One region of the Paenibacillus sp. FSL H7-0735 genome, then DNA from elsewhere that is predicted to be linked to it. Evidence: predicted binding sites of a transcription regulator. Region 1 holds the regulator's gene; the other holds the start of a gene.

Region 1 (4,663 bases):
TAGTATCTTTTAAAAGGGAAATTCGTGGAATTATAGGATCGGCTTCGGAATTAGCCCAAAAAAAGCACCCGGAGAAACCTGCCGATTCTGCAAATGGCGCAAAATTGGGGGTTGCTGCAAGGGTGCTTTTTAAGGTAAGTATGTAACCTATAGAAAATTGAAGGCAGTGATATGATCGGTATAAACAATCAGCTGTTTGTATTCGATCGGAGTCCCATAACTAGCATAAGGTCTTACAGTAACGTCATTGAGGACAACAAAGTTATAGCTGAAATTTTTATCAGGGTGTTCTGCTCCCAAATAAGATATGTATTCGTCTACTATTACATCATCCATCAAAGATTTTAAATCAAATACATCCTCTTTGTTGGAGACGGCTGGAGAGACGATTCCCTGAATGCTGCCAAAAGAGGTGAGCAAATTCACTTTTTTTCCACAAGCTTGTTCATCATTTAAAAGTAAACCGGACAGCTTACCCAGTGCATCGACTTTAAAATCGACGAGGGTTCTAATTTTTGAGTTATTCAAAACTAAACACATCCTTTTCAATTTGCAATCCTGTTAACAATATTCGACATATAATCACCAAACTCCTAGTATGCTAATGAAAAAATACTTACTTATGTAATGACCCCCATTCTGTATATGGTGATTTGGGGGTTGTGACGTCCTCAGCGAATTCAATTCCTTATCGTTACTCGTGTTCCTATAGGGACGATAGCTGCGAGTGTTAACACATCCTCGTTGTACATCCGGATACAGCCGTGGGATACCTCTTTCCCAATGGAGGAAGGATCATTCGTTCCATGAATCCCGTAGTGTGGTTTAGACAGTCCCATCCAAAAGGCACCAAAGGGACCGCCTGGATTGGGTTGTTTGTTAATAATCGTGAATTCTCCCACTGGGGATTGGGTTAACATCTTACCAATGCCGACATGGAAACCTCTAATCACAATATCATTGTCCAGAAGATATAACATTCTTTGGGTCAGATCTACAATAATTCGGTAATTTGGCATTATGCACAACACTCCTTTCTGATTAGGATATGAGCAGAACGCCTAAACGGTTATTCATAGAAAATGCCCATTTTAGCGAACGAGAACAAATGTTCGTTAGTGGTTGAGAAAGCAAAATACACAGAAAAAAGGCTGTTCCGCATTTGCGGAACAGCCTTTTATGGTAGGAGTGCATACTTAGTGGATATCTCGAAACAATCCGATGACTCTTCCGAGAATAGTTACGCGATTAAGGCGAAGAGGCTCATAAGCTGGATTCTCCGGCTGAAGCCGTATATGATCACGTTCCTTGTAAAAGGTCTTAACGGTTGCTTCATCTTCTTCAGTCATGGCTACAACGATATCTCCGTTGTCCGCTGTTTGTTGTTGGCGAACAATTACATAATCACCATTCATAATGCCAGCATCCACCATACTATCACCCATAACTGACAGCATAAATACTTTGTTGTCACCTACATAGTGAGTAGGAAGTGGGAAGTAGTCCTCGATATTCTCTGTAGCAGTGATAGGTACCCCGGCGGTAACTTTACCTACGACAGGAATCCGTGAGATGGTCTGGGCGAATTGGTGAACATTCTCTGAATCCTCTTGGCCTAGTAATTCTATTGCACGTGGCTTCGTTGGATCTCGACGAATAAGTCCCTTCTTCTCAAGCCGGTCCAAATGACCGTGAACTGTGGAGCTGGAAGCAAGGCCAACAGCTTCTCCAATTTCCCGGACGGAAGGTGGATAACCCTTGCTGCGGACTTCGCTTCGTATAAATTCCAGGATCGCCAGCTGGCGACTTGAAATCTTTGACATTGGAATCAACCCCATATAGTAATGTTTGGGAAAATTATAACATAGAACTACCGTTCGCACAAACATAAGTTCTAACTATTATAAATATTAATCTGCTAGAGTTAAAAAATGGTAGACAAATGATAATAAAATGAACCACTTGAGTCTCTCGAAAAAAAGAGAACAATTGTTCTGAAATAGTATTGAACAAAACACATGTTCGTGTTATTATGAATTCGAAAGTAAGAACAAGTGTTTGGAGGATGATAATTATGCTAAAATACAGTACATACCGCAGCATCTACGATAAGGCCCCAGTGGTTGAATCTTTAGGACATAATGACGTTGCCCGTAATTCCGCTAAGGTGAAAGAGATAACGGAACGTTTGCTAGGAGGGATGATTTCGTTGTTCCGTCAGGACTTCTTTATTAAGTTAATATTGATTATCGTGCTAGTATTTTCTGGCCTAACAGTAGTGGGAAATGTATTTGCAGGATCGACGACTATAATGAAGGAAGAGAAGCGGATTGTGGTTGAACGTGGAGATACACTATGGAGTATTGCCCTTAAGAATAAACCGGCTGATATGAAGACAGTTGTTTATATAGAAGGAATTAAACGTTCAAGTGGGATTAAGAGTAGTCAAATTAACGCTGGAGACATACTTACTTTACCTATTTATTAATTTTCTGAGAACATAATAGAATGACCAGTAGAGCTTGCAGGGAGTAGACCTTGACAAGCTCTTTTTCTCATGGCAGAGTTAGAATTAATTTATAGGGGGAGGGAAAGTATTGAATATTGATGAGTTGGTCGCGCGAATTAACGAATTGGCACGCAAACAGAAGAGCGTAGGCCTTAATCAAGAGGAAGTGGCGGAACGTGCCAAGCTTCGTGAAATTTACCTGGGGAATATCCGCAATAACTTCCGAGCACAATTAAATACTATTGAAGTAGTAGATAACGATGAGCATGAACAAGGTAACAAGGGGCTTAAACATTAGCTCGCTGTTCCTTTTCATAGATATTTCAGGATGACTAGGGGGAACGCACATGGCCCGTTCTTGGGAAAGAATGGTTCAACGCAACACACAGCAAATCAACAAGCAAAGAAAGAAACAAGGCAAGGATACGATTTATGCCTCTAAATCTCCTACCCAGAATGCCGAAGTCTTTAAAGGTCGCAACATTGCATTTCCGGTAGTGTTAGTGATACTTGGCACTATGTTTTGGGTAGTTGGTTCTATTGATCAGGCCAAAGGAAATGGCATGCTGGCTAATTGGTTGGGAGTAGTACTGTACTATTTGCTGGCAGCGCTATTGTTCTTCCGTCGTCCGTACTTGAAGGTGGAAAAAGCAAGACTGTCTACTATTAAATTCAATCGCGAACGCGGGCTTCCAGCTGCAGATATTGAGAAAATCACCCTTTCGCGTGGAGCTGTAGTCATTAAGCACAAAGGGAAACGTACGAAATGGATTTTCACAAGACTTATGAATCGCTATGATACTAATGCGATGAGTACACGATTAGAAGCATTTGCTAAAGCTCACAACATTGAAGTAGTTCACGAATAGAACTAGACCAGTTAAAGGGAGAGGGAGACCTGTAATGCCAATTTCTGCTGTACTATTTGACCTTGATGATACATTGCTGTGGGATGATCGGAGCGTCGAAGAAGCATTTCGTTCTGCTTGTGAAGCCGCCGGGGATACGATTGATCCACAAGAACTAGAAGTTGCAGTTCGTAAGGAAGCAAGTAGCTTGTATGAATCTTATGAGACGTTCCCATTTACAAAGATGATCGGAATTAATCCATATGAAGCACTCTGGGCTAACTTTACGGCAGGTGAACAGCCAGAATTCCGTCAATTGGAGCAGCTTGCACCGGTTTATCGTAAAGAGTCTTGGCGTCGCGGACTTGCAGCCTTAGGGGTGGAAGACGAAGCACTAGCTGAGACCTTGGCAACTAAATTCGCAGCAGAGCGCAGAAAACGTCCATACATCTATGAAGAAACAATGCATGTACTGGAGCAGTTACGGGGTCAAGTGAAGCTTTTGCTACTTACGAACGGTTGTCCTGCACTGCAACAAGAAAAACTAGATGGTGTGCCAGAGTTAATTCCTTTCTTTGATCATATTGTGATTTCCGGAAGCTTTGGTAAAGGCAAACCGGATAAGGAAATTTTCCTGCATGCTTTAGAGCTTCTTGATGTAACTCCTGAGCAAGCGGTTATGGTCGGCGATAAGCTTACAACGGATATCCGTGGGGGGCTGGCAGCAGGGTTGACCACGGTCTGGATTAATAGAAAAGGTAGAGCACCTAGTCTTGATATTCATCCGGATCATGAAATCAATCACCTTGAGGAGCTTCTTCCACTAGTTCAATCCTTGTAAGATATACAGAGCTATTAGCTCCAACATAAAGACTTTATAAAAGCAGCGAGTTTCTGAGATCCTAAGAAACTCGCTGCTTTTCTGTACATACATACTAACATAAGGATTTCATTAGATTTTTAAGTAAATGATTTAAGTCACAAGTCTGATGCGGAATTGATGCAAAATACTGAAAAACCAATAATAATGTGTATAATAGATGGAGATGTATAACATGAATTGGTAGATTTTTATTATTCGATAATGATTGGGAGGGCTCCAAATGATGAGATCGAAGAAATTAGTCGCTGTATTATTAGGTGCAACACTTCTAGTACTAGGTGGATGTTCTTCAAATGGAACCAAGCATTCAGAAATACATAACATGAATATGAACATGTCTATGGAACCTATCAAAGTCGAACTACAATGGAGTCCTGAAGAAGTTGTCGTAAATCAAAAGGTAACCTTTGAAGCTGTGGTGAC
Region 2 (4,663 bases), 1.5 Mb from region 1:
ATTGGTGCAGGTTATGGCACCGCGCGGAATCTATGAGCGCAGTGATGTTAGTGTGCGCGAGCTTGAAGGTATGGAGCAGACAACGGGTTTGCTGTATGGGGAGTGTCCACGGCATGTAACTGTGAGTGAGAATGGCCTGAAGCTGGTCGTTGATATTGAAGAAGGCCAGAAGACTGGCTACTTCTTTGACCAACGTGAGAATAGAGCTTCTATTGCTCCGCTCATGAAAGGTTGGGGGGGACGAAGCGGCATTACGCTGCAGGAAATCGAAACTGAGGAGGGTTCGCTACAGACCTTGCCAGTTAATAAGAGCGGTAAACATGTAACGTTCCCTTATTGGGACGGTGCGACAGTGCTGGAATGCTTCTCACATACGGGCAGCTTCACGCTGCATGCCTGCAAGTATGGCGCGAAAAAAGTAACCTGCCTCGATGTTTCAGCGCATGCCATTGAGAGTGCCAAAGTGAATGTGGAGCTGAACGGCTTTAGCGATCGTGTTGAATTCGTAGTGGATGATGCTTTTGCATATTTACGGAATCAGGTTAAAGGACTAGAGGAACGTTCTGAACGGGCGACAGTTGCAAGTGGAACAGAGGCAGCAGCAGCAGCTGCAAATCCTAAATCCGGAGGCAAAACAGCCAAAACCGACACATCCAAGCCGATGACAGCAGGTGGAGGAAGAACTTGGGATGTAGTCATCCTGGACCCTCCGGCGTTTGCCAAAACCAAAAGTGCAGTAGCTGGCGCTTGCCGTGGTTACAAGGATATCAATCTGCACGGGATGAAGCTGGTGAACGAAGGCGGCTATTTGGTTACCGCAAGCTGTTCTTACCATATGCAGCCAGATCTGTTCCTCGAAACGATTGCCGATGCAGCTAAAGATGCTGGCAAGGTGTTGAGACTTGTGGAATGGCGGGCCGCAGGCAAAGACCACCCACAAATACTTGGCGTTAATGAAGGACACTATCTGAAGTTTGCGATTTTTGAAGTGCGGAGTAAAAAATAAGCCTGAAGGTCAAAAAGGTTTACAGTGCCAAGTAACAAATAGGATAAAAGGGCTGGACGTAGGGTGGCCGTGAGTCGACTGTAAGGCAAGTAGTTGCCAACGGACTCAGATGACTCTATTTAGCGTAAACAGCCTATTATTGAATTCTTACGGACCCCAAAGGCGCTATTGCTCTTAAAACACCCGTAATGCAACACATTTTCGAAGAATAGCGTCAATGGGGTCCGAAAAGTTGCCAAAACAGCACTGAATCCACGAATAACGGCTCCTGGGTCCGTAAGTAATTAATGAAACAAGCCTAGCCGAAAATGTGCAATTTGAACGCCGAATGCCGAATGCCGAATGACGAACGCTGGATGCTGGACGCTGGATGCTGGACGCTGAACGTTGAGCACTGAACACCGAACACCGAACACCGAACAGTCTAACATTGACCCTATGCTCCGACATTGGCAGCTCTAATCTAACGTTGCACATCTGGCATTAAAAACAAACTAAATACTCTAAAAAGCAAGCCGCCAAAATCCGGAGGTTTGCTTTTTTATATTTGTACTCGTAGTTGTTTATCCTTTGTAAAACATTAGAAAATACTAGCAAACACATGTTCCGATTAGTGTGGTTATGATATACTGAAGGGACGAGGAATCACTGAACTTTTTTAATTGGAGTGTAATCAATAGGTGGATATTTCACCTTGTAATTTATATATTTTCTCCGCTACGGAAGGAGTCTATCATTTATGTCGGTAACCTTTTTACTAGGCCGCTCGGGCAGTGGCAAGACAACAAAAATATGGGAATCTATCTCTTCTTCCTTAGAGAAGGAACCGCTTGGTGCGCCGATTATTATTCTTGTGCCAGAGCAAGGTTCTTTTGGAGCAGAACGGGGGCTTTTGACCGTAGGGAATGTGAAGGGAAGCCTTCGGGCGCAGACACTGAGTTTTTCGCGGCTTGCCTATCGTGTGAAGCAGGAAACTGGTGGCAGTGCAAGTCTGCCAATCAGTGATGAAGGTAAGAAAATGTTAATTTACAAAATCATCAGTCGTCGCAAAGAGGAACTGAAATTGTTCGGTGCCTCAGCAGACAGACCGGGTTTTGTGGAACGTCTGAACCAACTGCACACGGAGATGAAGCGTTGCTGTTTGGGTTCCACTGATTTAGAAGAGCAGTTGTCCGCTATGCGAGGAGCTATTGCAAGAAGTCCTATTCTTGAGGGTAAGCTGGATGATTTGCAGCTGGTATTCAGCGATTTAGAGAAGGAAATGTCACGTCTCTATATCGATGAAGAGGATCGTTTAGCAGAACTGGCTGAGCATATTCCTGATTCCTCCTACATTCGCGGGGCGGAGATTTGGGTAGATGGATTCCATGGATTTACTCCGCAGGAATTCGTAGTGCTTCGAGAATTGATGCAGCAAGCTTCGAAGCTGACCGTTTCGCTTACAATTGATCGTCCTTACCCATATGGAGATCAGTTGAATGAGCTTGAATTGTTTCACCCCACTGCGGTTACTTACATTAAACTGCGTGGAATAGCTGAAGAGCTGGGCATTGATGTGTGGGACGAGCTGCTGGAGCCAACGGTTCTTCCGCGTTTTGAAGAAAGTCCAGTACTTGCTCACCTTGAACGGGGATATGATCGCCGGAAGGCCTGGATAGGTGCGGATGAACTGGCAAGAGAGGCTATATCCATAGGCGCCGCAGTTTCGCACAGAGCAGAGGTTGAGGGAGCACTGCGCGAAATGACTAGACTGGCGCGTGATGAAGGTGCAAAATATGGCGAAATGGCTGTATTGATGCGCAATATTGGCGATTACGAGCAGCTGATCCAACCGTTGTTCCAAGATTACGGAGTGCCATTTTTTCTGGACCAGAAGGTAAATGAGCTGCATCATCCGCTAGTGGAATTTATACGTTCCGCGCTGGATGTAGTGCGTCGTCGCTGGCGTTACGAGGATGTATTCCGTTGCGTAAAGACGGAGCTTTTGCTTCCGCTAGACGGTAGTATTACACGTGAGGATATGGATGCTTTAGAAAACTATGTGCTGGCTTGTGGGATTCAAGGGTATCGCTGGACGGATGGCCGCTCATGGAAAGGTATTCCTAGCTTGTCGCTGGAAGGCGGCAGACAGATGGATGATGAACTGCTTGCTACTATGGAACGATGCCGTGCTAGTATAACAGGACCATTATTTGCTTTTGAGAAACGAATCCAGAAAAGCCGTAGCGGCCTTGAACTATGTACGGCAATGTACAAGCTGCTTGAAGAGACGGATGTTGCACGAAAGCTGGAGAAACTCAGTGTTAAGTCTATGGAGAAGGGCCAACCCGAGAAGGCTAGGGAACATAGCCAGTTGTGGGGTGCGGTACTTGATCTGCTAGATCAGATAGTAGAAATGATGGGCAATGAAAGACTTGAGTTTGAAGTGTTCACCGGAGTTCTAGAGACAGGACTTGCTGAGCTTAAAATGGGACTAGTTCCGCCCGCACTGGATCAAGTATTGGTCGGCAATATGGATCGGACTCGCCCAACGGGGGTTAAATACGCTTTTTTGCTTGGATTTAATGAAGGTGTTGTGCCTGCGCAGTTTAAGGAAGATGGAATTCTCTCGGAAGGTGAACGCTCCGTACTAGAGAATGCTGGAATGGAGCTTGCTCCCGGCGCTTCTCGTAAACTGCTGGACGAGCGGTTTCTGATCTATAATGCGCTAACGACAGGAAGCCGAAAGCTCTGGATTAGCTACGCTACAGCAGATGATGAGGGCAAAGCTCTCCTTCCCTCTGAGGTTATCCGGCATTTGCATAGAATGTTCCCAAGGGTTCAAGAGCATAGCTTGTCAGCACTTCCCCCTGCGGGACTACCGGCAGAAGTCGGAAATTCTATTCATCTCGGTTTCATTGGTCAACCAGAACAGAGTCTTCGCGCATTGATTATGCAGCTGCGGCAGTGGCGCCAGGGGACAGAAATTCCGGAGCTATGGTGGGATGTGTATAACTGGTTTACTAAGAACGAAGATCGTAAATTTCAACTGGAACGTTTGCTAAGCTCACTGTTCTATCGTAATGAGGGAACGAAGCTAAAGCGTGGCACAAGCCTCAGATTGTATGGTGGCTCAACACTGCGGGGCAGTGTGTCCCGGATGGAGAAATTTGTTGCGTGCTCATTTTCCCATTTTGCGTCCTACGGACTAAGACTGAAGGAGCGTCAGCTATATAAGCTGCAAGCACCTGATATTGGACAGCTGTTCCATGCTGCGTTAAGTGATATGGCGATAAGACTGAAACAAGAGGGACGGGGCTGGGGCAGCTTGTCTCCGGATGAATGTCGGCGTGAGGCCAGTGAGACAGTAGAGCGGCTATCTCCGATGTTGCAGGGTGAAATCCTAATGAGCTCCAAACGTTACGGGTACATCTCCCGTAAACTTAAGAATATTGTTGGACGTGCTTCTGTGATTCTGGGCGAGCATGCCCGCCGGGGCAGCTTTGAGCCAGTAGGGCTGGAGCTGGACTTTGGACCGGATAAGGAGTTGCCGCCTTTAAGGATTACGCTGCCAAATGGCTGCGTGATGGAGGTTGTTGGCCGGATTGACCGTGTAGATATGGCCCGTGGAGAGAACGGAATTCTTCTGCGGGTAATTGATTATAAATCGAGCCAAAA

The links. Region 1 encodes LexA, which represses DNA repair genes until DNA is damaged. Its sites were predicted from a motif close to CGAACATATGTTCG; they were not measured.
Region 2: a site for LexA is predicted at 1,601-1,614, ahead of addB (helicase-exonuclease AddAB subunit AddB). Genes of this name have one in related genera too.

What each region holds. Positions count from the first base shown of each region.
Region 1 covers NZ_JBBOZH010000001.1:4,104,197-4,108,859, reverse strand. Annotated here, with positions in the region: gene NSS82_RS18650 (hypothetical protein) at 148-528, opposite strand; gene NSS82_RS18645 (L,D-transpeptidase) at 681-1,019, opposite strand; gene lexA (transcriptional repressor LexA) at 1,197-1,823, opposite strand; gene NSS82_RS18635 (LysM peptidoglycan-binding domain-containing protein) at 2,075-2,488, shown strand; gene NSS82_RS18630 (DUF896 domain-containing protein) at 2,598-2,807, shown strand; gene NSS82_RS18625 (hypothetical protein) at 2,857-3,378, shown strand; gene NSS82_RS18620 (HAD family hydrolase) at 3,413-4,198, shown strand; gene NSS82_RS18615 (FixH family protein) at 4,461-4,663, shown strand, end outside.
Region 2 covers NZ_JBBOZH010000001.1:5,572,121-5,576,783, reverse strand. Annotated here, with positions in the region: gene NSS82_RS25330 (class I SAM-dependent rRNA methyltransferase) at 1-1,006, shown strand, start outside; gene addB (helicase-exonuclease AddAB subunit AddB) at 1,746-4,663, shown strand, end outside.